One region of the Gilvimarinus sp. 1_MG-2023 genome, then DNA from elsewhere that is predicted to be linked to it. Evidence: predicted binding sites of a transcription regulator. Region 1 holds the regulator's gene; each other region holds the start of a gene.
The links. The regulator PhoB, encoded in region 1, activates phosphate uptake and scavenging genes when phosphate is short. The targets are predictions, from matches to a motif close to TGTCATAAANNTGTAACA.
Positions count from the first base shown of each region.

Region 2: the regulator PhoB is predicted to act here: its motif matches at 2,012-2,029, upstream of ppk1 (polyphosphate kinase 1).
Region 3: the regulator PhoB is predicted to act here: its motif matches at 1,602-1,619, upstream of gspC (type II secretion system protein GspC).

Region 1 is NZ_JAUOSC010000011.1:43,844-48,112, forward strand. Features, by position in the region: gene phoR (phosphate regulon sensor histidine kinase PhoR) at 1-1,273, opposite strand, end outside; gene phoB (phosphate regulon transcriptional regulator PhoB) at 1,331-2,026, opposite strand; gene ubiA (4-hydroxybenzoate octaprenyltransferase) at 2,191-3,048, opposite strand; gene Q4563_RS12285 (chorismate--pyruvate lyase family protein) at 3,049-3,648, opposite strand; gene Q4563_RS23630 (HU family DNA-binding protein) at 3,966-4,100, shown strand; gene Q4563_RS12290 (dicarboxylate/amino acid:cation symporter) at 4,097-4,269, shown strand, end outside.
Region 2 is NZ_JAUOSC010000002.1:613,611-617,879, reverse strand. Features, by position in the region: gene ppk1 (polyphosphate kinase 1) at 1-1,984, opposite strand, end outside; gene metF (methylenetetrahydrofolate reductase [NAD(P)H]) at 2,207-3,052, opposite strand; gene ahcY (adenosylhomocysteinase) at 3,151-4,269, opposite strand, start outside.
Region 3 is NZ_JAUOSC010000009.1:17,219-21,487, forward strand. Features, by position in the region: gene Q4563_RS11055 (GNAT family N-acetyltransferase) at 1-720, opposite strand, end outside; gene Q4563_RS11060 (polysaccharide lyase) at 713-1,474, opposite strand; gene gspC (type II secretion system protein GspC) at 1,762-2,811, shown strand; gene gspD (type II secretion system secretin GspD) at 2,854-4,269, shown strand, end outside.

The DNA of each region.
Region 1 (4,269 bases):
CATCGTTAGCAGGAAGAATACAGGTGAATACACTGCCTTTACCCACTTCACTGTGAATCTGCAGCTCGGCATCGTGCCGGAGCAAAACATGTTTCACAATGGCAAGGCCAAGGCCGGTGCCGCCGGTTTTACTGTTGCGACTGGCATCCACACGATAAAAACGCTCTGTTAAGTGCGGGATATGTTTAGATTCAAACCCCGCTCCGTTGTCGGTGACCGAAAAATAGATATGCGGGCCGCTGCGCCATAAGCGCATGGCGATTGCGCCTTGTTCAGGGGTGTATTTGACCGCGTTAATGACCAAATTGGAAAAAGCACTGTGCAGTTCTTTTTCGGTGCCGACGACACTGAGCTCTGGCGTCATATCCAGAGTAATGGTTTGCTGTTTGTCGGAGGCCAACACCATGGCTTCGGCTTTGATCGTCTGCAATAGAGGTCCAAGTTCCAGCCGCTTCTGGTTAAAGCCGGTGTCTGTGGTTTCGAGCTTGGAGAGCATAATCAGATCGTTAATCAGCAGTGACATGCGTTTCGATTGCTGCTGCATTTGTTCAAATGGCCGGCTCCAGGCGGGGGTGGTATTGTTGTCGGCCATGGTTTCGAGGTAGCCGCTAATCACCGTTAACGGGGTTCGTAATTCGTGCGACACATTGGCGACAAAATCCTTGCGCATCTGCTCCAAATGGAAAATCTGAGTAATGTCGCGCACAACGATAAGGCGTTCATTCTTACCAAAACGGGTGATTTGAAACTGCAGTCGCTTATCGGGAAAGCGTGGCGAGGGAATATCCAGCGGCTCGCTATAATCACCTTGCTCAAAGTGATCGACAAAACGTGGATCGCGTATAAAATTCACCACTGACTGGCCCTGATCGGAGTTGTAAAACCCAAGCAGTCGCTGCGCGGCTGGGTTCCACCAGTCTAGCTGGCCACGCCAGTCGAGTAATATCACCCCGTCCTTTAGGGCGGAGGTGGTTTCCTGAACACGGTTGATCACCGCTTGCAGATTGTTTTTTTCGCGCTTCTGGCGGCGCTGTAGGTGATAGATAGCGTCAAAAACCTCCCCCCAAAGTCCGGTGGACTCGGGAGGCTGACTTTTGCGCTTGCCTTGCAGCCAAATACTCAGACGCAGCATTTGCCAGAGGTTCCAACCTGTGTACCAAGCGGTGGCAAGCAGCAGTGTGATGGCTAATTGATCGACCAGCAGACCGATAATAGACGCCATCGCAATCAACAGCAGCAGGCGTTTAACTTCGGCGTGAAATCCTTGCAACAAATGATAACCTTACTGACGGGGCAGCTCTGTGTGGCGCGGGTTTACGAGCCGCGATTATTAGCCGACCTTAGTGGAAAATCGATAGCCTGTACCGCGTACGGTCTGTACCAGGTTTTCGTGTTGATCTACGGTTAACGCTTTGCGCAGACGACGAATATGGACATCGACCGTGCGCTCTTCCACGTAAACATTACCACCCCACACGTGATCCAACAATTGGCCGCGGGTATAAGCTCGCTCTTGATGGGTCAGAAAAAATTGCAACAGCCGAAACTCGGTAGGCCCCATATCCACTTCGCGCTCATTGATGGTGACGCGATGGCTGGCGGGATCCAGGCACAACCCCTGAACCTTAATGGGTTTGCCGCTGGATTGGGGGTCGGTGCGGCGCAAAACTGCTTTGAGGCGTGCTACCAGTTCGCGTGGAGAGAAAGGCTTGGTGATGTAATCATCGGCACCCACTTCCAACCCCTGAATTTTATTATCTTCCTCGCCTTTAGCGGTCAGCATAATAATGGGAATGTTAGCGGTGACCTCATCGCGCTTTAACCGGCGCGCCAACTCAATACCACTGGTGCCGGGCATCATCCAGTCCAATAATATGAGATCGGGTTTTTCATCCACAATCAGGCCGTGAGCATCCTGTGCGTTACTGGCCTCTAGGCAGCGGTATTCCGCCATTTCCAGAGCGATACGCAGCATATCGCGAATGGCGGATTCGTCATCAACGATGAGAATGGTACGACTTGTCATAGTGCCTGCCTGTGATCCATTAAAATACGGAAAGATAAAATCTCAATGTCGGAACGGTCATTAATGACCAAGGTGCGTTAACCGACGGCGCAAGCGTATTTAATGTATTAATTGTTGCATATTTATGACAGTAACGGGATCGATTTGCCACAATGTGGTGTTTTCTATAAAGGTAGCTGACCGGCAATGATGCCTAGCAGTATGGCCAGCTGTGCCCAGTGGTTGTTTAAGAACGCTTTAAAGCACTGGCTGCGTTGACGATACCGAATCAGTCGCTGCTGGTAAATAAACAGGGCGCTCGCCGTGGCAACGCCAAGATAATAAAGTGCATTGAGCTCAAATCGAGGGGCCATCATTAACAGGCCACCCACGACTAGAATTTGCAAGGTGGCGGTAATCAGTCGATCTTGCTCGCCAAATAAGACGGCTGTGGATTTGATGCCTATTTGAATATCATCATCCCGATCCACCATAGCGTAAAAAGTATCGTAGACCATGGTCCAGATAACCACAGTGAAGTACACCAGCCAGGCCTCTACCGGCACCGTTTCTTGCACGCTGGCAAAGGCCATGGGAATACTCCAGGCAAACGCTGCTCCCAATATCAGTTGTGGCAAATGGGTATAGCGCTTCATAAAGGGGTAAACACTGGCGAGAACGAGTGCGCCGACGGCCAGCAACATCGTTAATGTATTGGTCAGTAATACTAAAATGATGGCAATAAACACCAGCGCAGCGAAGCCTGCCCAGGCTTCACTTAGTTGCAGCTGGCCGAGAGCCAGAGGTCGGTCTTGAGTGCGCTTTACATGACCATCCAATTTGCGGTCGGCAATATCGTTAATGATACAGCCAGCCGAGCGCATTACGATTGCCCCCAAGCTAAATATGATCAGCAGGTCAATTCTCGGCGTCCCATCACTGGCCAACCAGAGCGCCCATAGAGTGGGCCATAACACCAACAACCAGCCAATCGGACGATTGAGCCTTGTTAATTGCACGAACAGCATCAGTCGGTTACGCATTTAGTCTGTCCTGGTCAGAGTGTGTTCAAAGGCGGGCAGAAAAATCTCGCTCACCAGTAGTTTCTTGTTGTGCAAAGTAAACACCGAGCGGCGGCCCCAAAGTGCGCTTGAGCCCTGTAACGCCTCGGGCACCAACCCAGTTGGGGGCAGCAGTGCCAATTGTAACGCTGAGCGGCCCAGCTGAGCATGGCTAAATAAATAGCCACCTAGGGGGCGGCGGCCCAAATGGCGAAGATGTTTGAGTGGTCCCTTAAGGCTGGTGGCGGGAAATAAGCTGCGGGCAAACACCCAGGGCTGCTGTTGTGGCCCGCGCAGTATCACCTCGCGCACCAAGCATGCACTATGCGGGGCAATACCCAAAGTGTTGGCCTCGCTCAAGCTTGGCCTGCCCCACCCCTGTTGCACTATGTGCACACTGATTGGCTTGCCGCCCAGTTGGTTTAAGCGGGCGGTCAGGGAGCTCGGGTCGGTCAGCCAAGAGCGAAGATGACTGGGTAGTTGAAAACAGCGACCTGTGTTTTGCCACAGCCCAAATCCGCCCCGTCGCAAAGGGTATAAGCGCGATATTAAGTGGCGACAATCGGTGGCATACAGAGACAACACAAACCCCAGCAAAGCTCAGTGACAACGGCGGCTATTCTAACAGCCCCTGTTACTGGCGTGATAGCGTTGTATGCTTTACCGCGGGCTTAGGCCTTGGTTTAATGGCGCATCGTTTACATCAATGGGGTTTAGGTGTGAATAATAATGGAGAATTATAAAAAATGCCGGCTGGCTATAGAAGAAGAGTCCAATACTTATGAAAAGAGCAGAGTGGGTCGTGGTCAATGGTGCAGTTATCGGGTTAACGCCTATCGCGGCGAACGAGCTAGTTGGCAAAGCTGGGCCTCTATTGGGTTCCCGCTGTGCCGGGCATTGTGACTTTTAAGGTCAGTCACCGAATCGATCGCCATCCGCGTACCGGTGATATTATTCAGGTGCCAGATTGGCACACTATTACATATCGGCCTGTGCATACTTTGCGCAGCGCAGTTCAGGAGTTATTTCTGTGAGTTTAACAAAACGAATACTTATCGCCATGGTGCTCGGCATCTTGTCCGGGCTCGGTTTAAATGCACTGTCGGGCGGGGCGGACAACAGCTGGGTTCAAGTCTTTTTAGTGGATGGTGTGTTTGACGCGGTGGGTAGTATTTTTATTGCCTCGCTGAAATTATTGGTTGT
Region 2 (4,269 bases), on a different contig from region 1:
GCAATACCCAAGCGTGTGTGTTGTCGGCCAGGTACAGTTCTAAATCACTGATAATTTGCTCGCGCAATTTTTTCGCTTTAACCGGAAAGCAAGTTTCTACCCGGTGGAACATATTGCGTATCATCCAGTCGGCGCTGGAGCAGTAAACCGCCGGGTCGCCAGCGTTTTCAAAATAAAACACGCGAGTGTGCTCTAAAAAGCGACCGACTATAGAGCGTACATGAATGTTTTCCGATTGCCCTGCAATGTCCGGGCGCAACTGGCAAACCCCGCGCACAATCAAATCCACCTTGACCCCGGCGTTGGATGCCTCGTAGAGCGCCAGCACCAATTGCTCTTCGTAGAGCGAGTTCATTTTCACCACGATGCGGGCAGGTAAGCCGTTGTTGGCATTCTCAATCTCTTGATTGATATGCCTGAGCATGGCCTTGTGCAGGGTAAAGGGGGCGTAGAGCAGCTCATGCATTTTTGAGGCTTTGCCCATGCTGGAGAGCTGCAGAAAAATTCGGTAGACATCCGCACAGATATTACTGTCAGAGGTCATGACGCCGTAATCGGTGTACAGCTTGGCAGTTTTAGGGTGGTAGTTACCCGTACCTAAATGAACATAGTAGGCGAGCTTTTTCTGTTCGCGTCGTGCCACCAGCAACATTTTGGCGTGGGTTTTATAACCCACCACGCCGTAAATAACGTGAATGCCGTAGCGTTGTAACCGCTCGGCCAGGGCGACGTTTTGCTCTTCGTCAAAGCGCGCTCGCAGCTCGACAATGGCGGTGACTTCTTTGCCCGCTTTAGCCGCTGCCACCAATGCATCGACCACCGGCGAGTTTGAGCCGGTGCGATACAGCGTTTGCTTAATGGCCAGTACGTCGGGATCGGTAGCCGCTTCGCGAATAAAATCCACCACCGCCTGGAACGAGTCGAACGGGTGGTGCAATAAAATATCGCTTTTTTTCAAGGCATCGAAATAGTTGTCGGCTTTTTTGGGCAGTTTGGGCATTGATTGCACAAAGGGCGGAAAGACCAAGTTGCTGTCTTTTACCAAATCGAACAAGTCCGACAAGCGGTTAAGGTTGACCGGGCCGTTCACTTTATACAAGTCGCGCCGGTGAATCTCGCAACGCTCCAGCAAAAAGTTTTCGATATCCGGCGGACAGGTGCCGGTGAGTTCCAGACGCACCTCATCGCCGTACTGGCGATAGACTAACTCGCCCTGCATCGCACGCAGCAAATCGTCGGTTTCCTCTTCGTCGAGGAAAATGTCCGAGTTGCGGGTCAGGCGGAACTGGTAGCAATCCTGTACGGTCATGCCGACAAAAATATCGCCCATAAAGTAGTGAATAATGGACGACATAAAGACGAACTCGCGGCCATTATTCGCCACCTCGGCAGGCAGCTCAATCATATTGGGCAGCGAGCGCGGCACCTGCACAATCGCCCGGCCGGAGTTGCGGCCAAAGGCATCTTTACCGTCCAGCTTGACGATAAAGTTAAGAGACTTATTCATAATGCGCGGGAAAGGGTGCGCCGGATCCAGCCCGATAGGGCTTAGCAGCGGCAGTATTTCGGTTTCAAAGTATTCGCGCAAATAGGTTTTTTGCTCGTCGGTCCACTCGTCGCGGCGCAACAATCGCATACCGTGCTGATTGAGCAACGGCAGTATTTCTTCGTTGAACAGAGCGTACTGTTCGTCGACCAGTTGGTGACAAATATCGCCGATAGCGGATAAGTTTTCACCGTGTGTGAGGCCGTCGGGGGGGATGGCGCTGGTGCCCACTTCCAGCATTTGCACCAGGCCGCCCACCCGAACTTCAAAAAATTCGTCTTGGTTGGTGGAGAATATGCACAGAAAGCGCAGCCGTTCGAGCAGCGGGAGATCTTTATCGTAAGCTTGGTACAGCACTCGCCGGTTGAATTCCAGCAAGCTTAGCTCCCGGTTAAAAAACTGCTCGGACACGTTACTACCTCTGTCTAGATGCTTCATAATTCTCCCTGCAAGCTATACCGAGTATATGACATATTTGTGACGAAGGCGGTTCTGAGTGCCACTGCTGACAAATTAGCACACTGAAAACCGGTTTTCCCCTCGATGGTGCCTGGCCGCTGAGCTGAACAGGCGTGAGGGATATTTCGGGCGTATCAGCGGGTGAGTACCAAAGCCAACCCCCCGGGGTTTTCTGAGGGTGGCTCTGGTGTAAACCGGCAATTAAGCCTCTTCCAGCCCCAAATTGCGGACAATATTGGCCACGGGCTCGGCCTGATTCATGGTGTAAAAGTGCAAACCAGGGGCGCCGCCTTCGAGCAGTGTTTCGCACAACTCGGTGACCACTTCCTCGCCAAAGTCGCGCAGTGCCTCTGGGTCGTGCTCGAAGCTCTCTAGTCGGCGTCGCAACCAGCGCGGAATATCGGCACCACAGTTATCCGAGAAACGGGTCAGGTTGCGATAGTTAATAATCGGCATAATACCCGGGTAAATGGGGTTTTCGATACCGATTTTGGCGCAGGCGTCCATAAAGTAGAAGTACGCATCCGGGTTAAAGAAGTACTGGGTAATGGCATTGTTGGCGCCGGCGTCAAACTTTCCTTTTAAGTAACGCACATCGTCGTCGTAGCTTTTAGCCTGCGGGTGAACTTCCGGGTAGGCGGCCACCTCCAGCTCAAAGCTATCGCCGAAATGCTGGCGAATAAATGCCACCAGCTCGTTGGCGTATACCAATTGGTAAGAGCCACCCACACCCGAGGGCATATCGCCGCGCAGAGCGACAATGCGCTCCACTCCGGCGTCGCGATACTCTTCAATTAGACTTTTCATGGTCGCTTCGTCGTCGCCGCCAAAGGATAAGTGCGGCGCAACGGCGGTGCCCAGATCATTAAATTGCTTGACCAGGCTCTTGGTGTTGTCGCGGGTAGAGCCGCCAGCGCCGTAAGTGACCGAGAAAAAGTCCGGCTCAAAAGTCGCTAAAGTATCGCGCACCGCAGCCAACTTAGCCCGGCCTTCATCGGTTTTGGGCGGAAAGAACTCAAAGCTCAAGCGTAGTGTGTCTTCACTCATTGTATGTTCCTTTCGGAACGCAAAACGCAAAACGTAAAACGCGATACGCCAGTGATTAACCGGCGTTCAGCGTTCAGCGCTCGGCATTTAGCGTCCTATTAATATTTATAACTCTCAGGCTTAAACGGGCCGTTTACGTCCACACCGATGTACTCGGCTTGGTCGTCGCGCAGTTTGGTGATTACGCCGCCAAAACCTTCCACCATGTGCAGGGCCACTTCTTCGTCCAGTTGCTTGGGCAGCACTTTAACGTAGAGGTTGTTGGGCTTCTCGGCGGCGGGTAGGTCGGCGAATTTGCGCTCGTACAGATAAATTTGCGCCAGTACCTGGTTGGCGAAAGAGCCGTCCATAATGCGCGATGGGTGACCGGTGGCGTTACCGAGGTTAACCAAGCGGCCTTCGGACAGTAGCAACAGGTGATCGTTGCTGGCGCGATCGCGGTAAACTTTGTGCACCTGGGGTTTAATTTCTTCCCACTCCCAGTTCTCGCGCATATAAGCGGTATCGATTTCGTTATCGAAGTGGCCGATGTTGCACACGACGGCGCCATTTTTAAGCGATTGCAGCATGGCCGAGTCGCACACATTGATGTTGCCGGTGGTGGTGACGAGCAAGTCGGTCGTGCCCAGCACAGCGGTGTTGACGTCGGCGACATTGCCGGTGTTGATGCCATTCTGGTAGGGCGATACCACTTCAAAGCCGTCCATACACGCCTGCATGGCACAGATGGGGTCAATTTCGGTGACCTTCACAATCATGCCTTCCTGGCGCAGTGATAAAGCAGACCCTTTACCTACATCGCCATAGCCAATAACCAGAGCTTTTTTGCCCGACAGCAAGTGGTCGGTGCCGCGCTTAATGGCATCGTTCAGGCTGTGACGACAGCCGTATTTGTTGTCGTTTTTACTTTTGGTCACAGCATCGTTGACATTGATGGCCGGTACCTTCAGCTCGCCTTTTTTCATCATGTCGTGCAAGCGGTGAACACCGGTGGTGGTTTCTTCACTGATGCCGTGAATATTATCCAGCAGTGCCGGGTATTTTTCGTGGGCTAATTGAGTTAAGTCGCCGCCGTCATCGAGAATAATATTCGCATCCCACACTTCGCCGTCTTTAACGATGGTTTGCTCAATGCACCACCAAAACTCTTCTTCGGTTTCGCCTTTCCAGGCAAAAACCGGAATACCTGCGTCGGCAATGGCCGCGGCGGCGTGATC
Region 3 (4,269 bases), on a different contig from region 1:
GGCGTGGCCACTGAGTTTTAGATAAGTACGTTGATACAACGGGTAGAAGAATCGCCAGTGCTCTTCGGTCAGGGCCTGTCCGCTTAGCACTTTAAAGGTAAAACCCTGCTCGGCTACCCGGCGGCGTTCTTTTAGAACGTTTTTACGTTTGCGAGAGGTAAACGTGGCGACAAAATCATCGAAAGAGCGGTAATGTCGGTTGTGCCAGTGAAACTGCGTGCCGGTGCGCCGCGCTAAATTCGCCGAATCGAGGGCGGTGCTTTGTTCAGAATCGGGGAAAAGGCAGTGCCAGCCAGATAATTCGCACCGCTCGCATTCGCGCTTCATGGTGGTAATGGCATAGTCCAGCACGTGCTGCTCCTGCCAGCGCCCTAGAATTCTCGGCCCATAACAAGGGGTGAAAGGTACCGCCGAAATAAGCTTGGGATAGTAATCTAAACCCTGATGCTGGTAGGCATCGGCCCAGGCCCAGTCGAAGACATATTCGCCGTAAGAATGCGCCTTAATAAACGAGGGAATTAACAGGGCCGGCGTGCCGCCCTCCTCCACCAACAAATGGTAGGGCTGCCAGCCAGTATTGGCCGTCGTTGCCCCCGAGTGCTCAAGGGCGGTTAGCCATGCGTGTCGATTAAATGGGTAGTCTGTGCCCGCTAGTGCATCCCACAGGTGGGCTGGGCACTGATCGATGGAGGTTAAAAAGTGATGGGTCAATTCAGTCATGATTTAATGGCACTGACTTTTTGTAAGGCGAACAGGTTACTTTAGTATTGGGGTCAAAAGCGGCCAACAAACTCTCGATACTGTCACTCTGGCGCGCGTTGTCGATTAATAGGGTGGCCGCCGAGTCTTCGCGGCTGCGCAACAGGCCTATTTGGGTAAACATAGCGTCGGTTTTATTGGCTCGGGTTTGCATGGTTTGGTTAAACACTTTGATGCCGTCGTGCCAGATAGTGACCCGGCCTAGATTGGGGGCGAGGGAAAAGTGGATATGCATCGCCAGATCGTGCCAAACGCCGGCACTGGCCCCATCGGGTAAATGCCAATAGGCCGAATCGGCGCCACTGGCTTGAAAGCTAAGCGCAGTGCCGTGGATATTGAAGCGCATTTGTTGTTGCCATGAGTCTTGCGCTTCCCAATAGCCGAATTCATGCTTGGCGACTGATAACGGCTGAGGCAAGAAAAAGCTCCAGCCCAGAAACACATCCGCACCCTCGCGAGTATCGGCCGGCTTAAAGTGAAGCTCGCTACGATTGAGGTCGGGGTTGCCGTGCCAGAGAAACGATTCGGCGCCAGTAATGGTGATGTCGGCGGCGTAATTGCCCTCGTAGACACAATCAGACTGGATGCTGATCCCTTGCGGGTGTGTGAGATAGGGCCATTGGGACAAGTCGCCGGTTTCAAAATCACCGCGCCAAAGCTGCCCAGCCATTGTGTTCGAAGCCAATAGAGATAAAAATAATAGTAGCGATTTCACGCTAGCCTCTCTTATCAAATGGGGTTGCATTAGCAGCTTAACGGTGAGTTATAAGCGCATTTTACGCATTTGGAGCTAAGTTAATGCAGTTTTTGCTCACCATTTCATGCAAACAGGGAATAAAAGCTGCAAAAAAACTGTCACAATCGCTGCGTAGCCTAGCCGCCAACGCTGCATCGCTTCGCTTTTACAGGGCGGTTCCAGTACAATCGGTCGGCTCAGGATATATGATGCATGAAATTTGAAGAACCTGAAGAGCTTAGCTCGGCACAACGAAAATCATAAAAATGCAGAACTTTTCCCTACAAGATACTGGCGCCGACAACTCCAAACGCCTCGGCAAGTTCGCTGGCCGCGTTGGTCACGCTTTGGGTAAAATCCCATTAAGGCGCTGGCAAGCCCTCGTTTTGCTGCTGATTGTTGTGTGGCTTGCACACAGTCTCGCCCAATTTTTCTGGGCCCTTGCGCCTCAGCCGGAGATCGCGCCGGCCCAGGTGGGAGCCAATACCGTAACCGCCGCGAGTGCTGGTGATAGTAAAAGTGCTGTTGATATTATCCGGTTGCGCGAGCTCTCGGTGTTTGGCAGCTCTAGCGGCGAAACCGAAGGCATTGAAGAGGACCCCGCGCTCACCAATGAGCCGCTTGAACCGCAAATTGAGGATCAAGCCGTAGACACTAAGCTTTCGCTGGTGCTGCAAGGGGTAATTAATTCCAGTGACAGCCGCGCCGCTCGCGCTATTATTGCCGACGCAAAAACCCAGCAAACCTACGGCCCAGGTGATGAAATTAAGAATATGCGCGGTGTAAAAGTCGCTAAAGTGCTCGATTTGCGCGTTATTCTCGACAACAAAGGTCAATACGAGTCGCTCTGGCTGTATAAAGACCAGCCCGGTGGCCAGACGGTAGCGCGTCGCTACACCCCCCCGGCCGATAGCCCCAGCCGTAGTCGAGCCGACGAGGAAGACAGCACCGCGGAAGACCAGAGCGAACAGGTCTCCGGACCCATGCGCCGGGATACGCCCGCGGCCAAAGACGAAGATACCAGTGTCTCGGTGGATCAATTAGGGCAAAATTTATCCGATGTTGTCGCTTTTAACATTCACCGTGGCAGTGATGGACAAATTCAAGGTTATAAAGTGCGGCCCGGCCGCAACCCCGCTGCATTCGAAGCGGTGGGTTTAGAGAACGGCGATATCGTCACAGCGGTGAATGGAACCACACTGGACAATCCCGGTCGCATTATGGAAATTTACCGCAACTTAGGTCAAACCACATCCGCCAGCCTCGAAGTCGAGCGCAATGGTGACATAGTGATCATTGACGTTGAGCTGGATTAAGTGAGGTTCTTAGTGAGAAGGTGTTATTCCCGCATTCAAGTCGTGTTGTTTACGATTGCTTTGGCCATAGTGCCCATGGCGCAGGCCGACGAGCAAACCTGGATGGTAAATTTTAAAGACTCCGATATTCAGGAAGTCATTAAGTTTATTGCCGAGGCCACCGAAAAAACCATCATTATTGACCCCAAAGTGCGCGGCCAGGTGAAGGTGATCTCGGATAAACCGGTCAATCGGCAAGAACTCTACGGTCTGTTTTTATCCATTCTCGATGTACACGGCTTTACCGCAGTGGAAAACGGCAAGGTAGTGCGTATTGTACCGAACCGCGATGCCCGCTCGCTGCCTATACCCAGTGCCAACAGTGGCAACAGTGGCACTGATAATGACGCCTACATGACACATGTGATTCAGTTGGAAAACATCAGTGCCGCCAAGCTGCTGCCGGTGCTGCGCCCGTTGGTACCCCAACACGGCCATATCTCCGCCTACGACCCAAGCAACGCCATTATTGTCACCGACACCCGGGCCAATATCGACCGCCTAATGGATGTGGTAAAACAAATCGATAAAGCGGCAGTAATCAGCACTGAACTGGTAGAGCTACGCTACGCTCAAGCCGAAGCCATTGTTAAGGTGATTCAGCAGCTGGAAAAACCCGACGCCCAGCGCGGCAACGCCTCCGCGCCGGTGACCGTTGTGGCCGACACCCGCATTAATGGTGTTTTAATCAACGGCGACGATATGCAACGTCAGCGCATCAAGGAGTTAATTCGCCGTCTCGATCGCCCGCAAATTACCAATTCCAATGTGCGCGTGGTTTATCTCAAGTACGCCAAGGCCGAGCAAGTGGCTCAGGTTTTAACTGGCGTTTTGCAGAATATGCAGAAAATAGAATCCGATGGCGCTAAGAGTTCTAACTCGCAAATGAGTGCCAGCGTACAGGCCGATGAAGACACTAACGCCATCCTCATCACCGCCGACGGCGACACACTGCAATCCCTGATGGTGTTGGTCGAAAGCTTAGACATTCGCCGCGCGCAGGTACTGGTGGAAGCGATTATTGTCGAGCTAGAAGACAGCGATGCGGCCGAACTCGGCATCGAATGGATGTACCGTGACGACGATGCAGGCTTTGGCAGTTCCACCAACGGTGGTGATGATGGCATTGGCAATATTGGTAATCTGGGGCAAAACGCCTTTGGTGACGACGACGCCGCGCTGCTGGGTTTAGCGGGAAGTCTGTCGGGCATTGCCGGTCAGGTGTTTGGTTTCGGCCAGTTGGGCGAAAGCACCGATATGCTGGCGGTATTAAAAATGCTAAAAGCCAACGGCAGTACCAATATTCTGTCGACACCGAGCCTGCTTACGACCGACAACCACGAAGCGGAAATCTCCGTGGGTAAAAACGTACCCTTTGTCACTGGTTCTTACACCAGCACCAGCAGTGGCAGCAGCAAC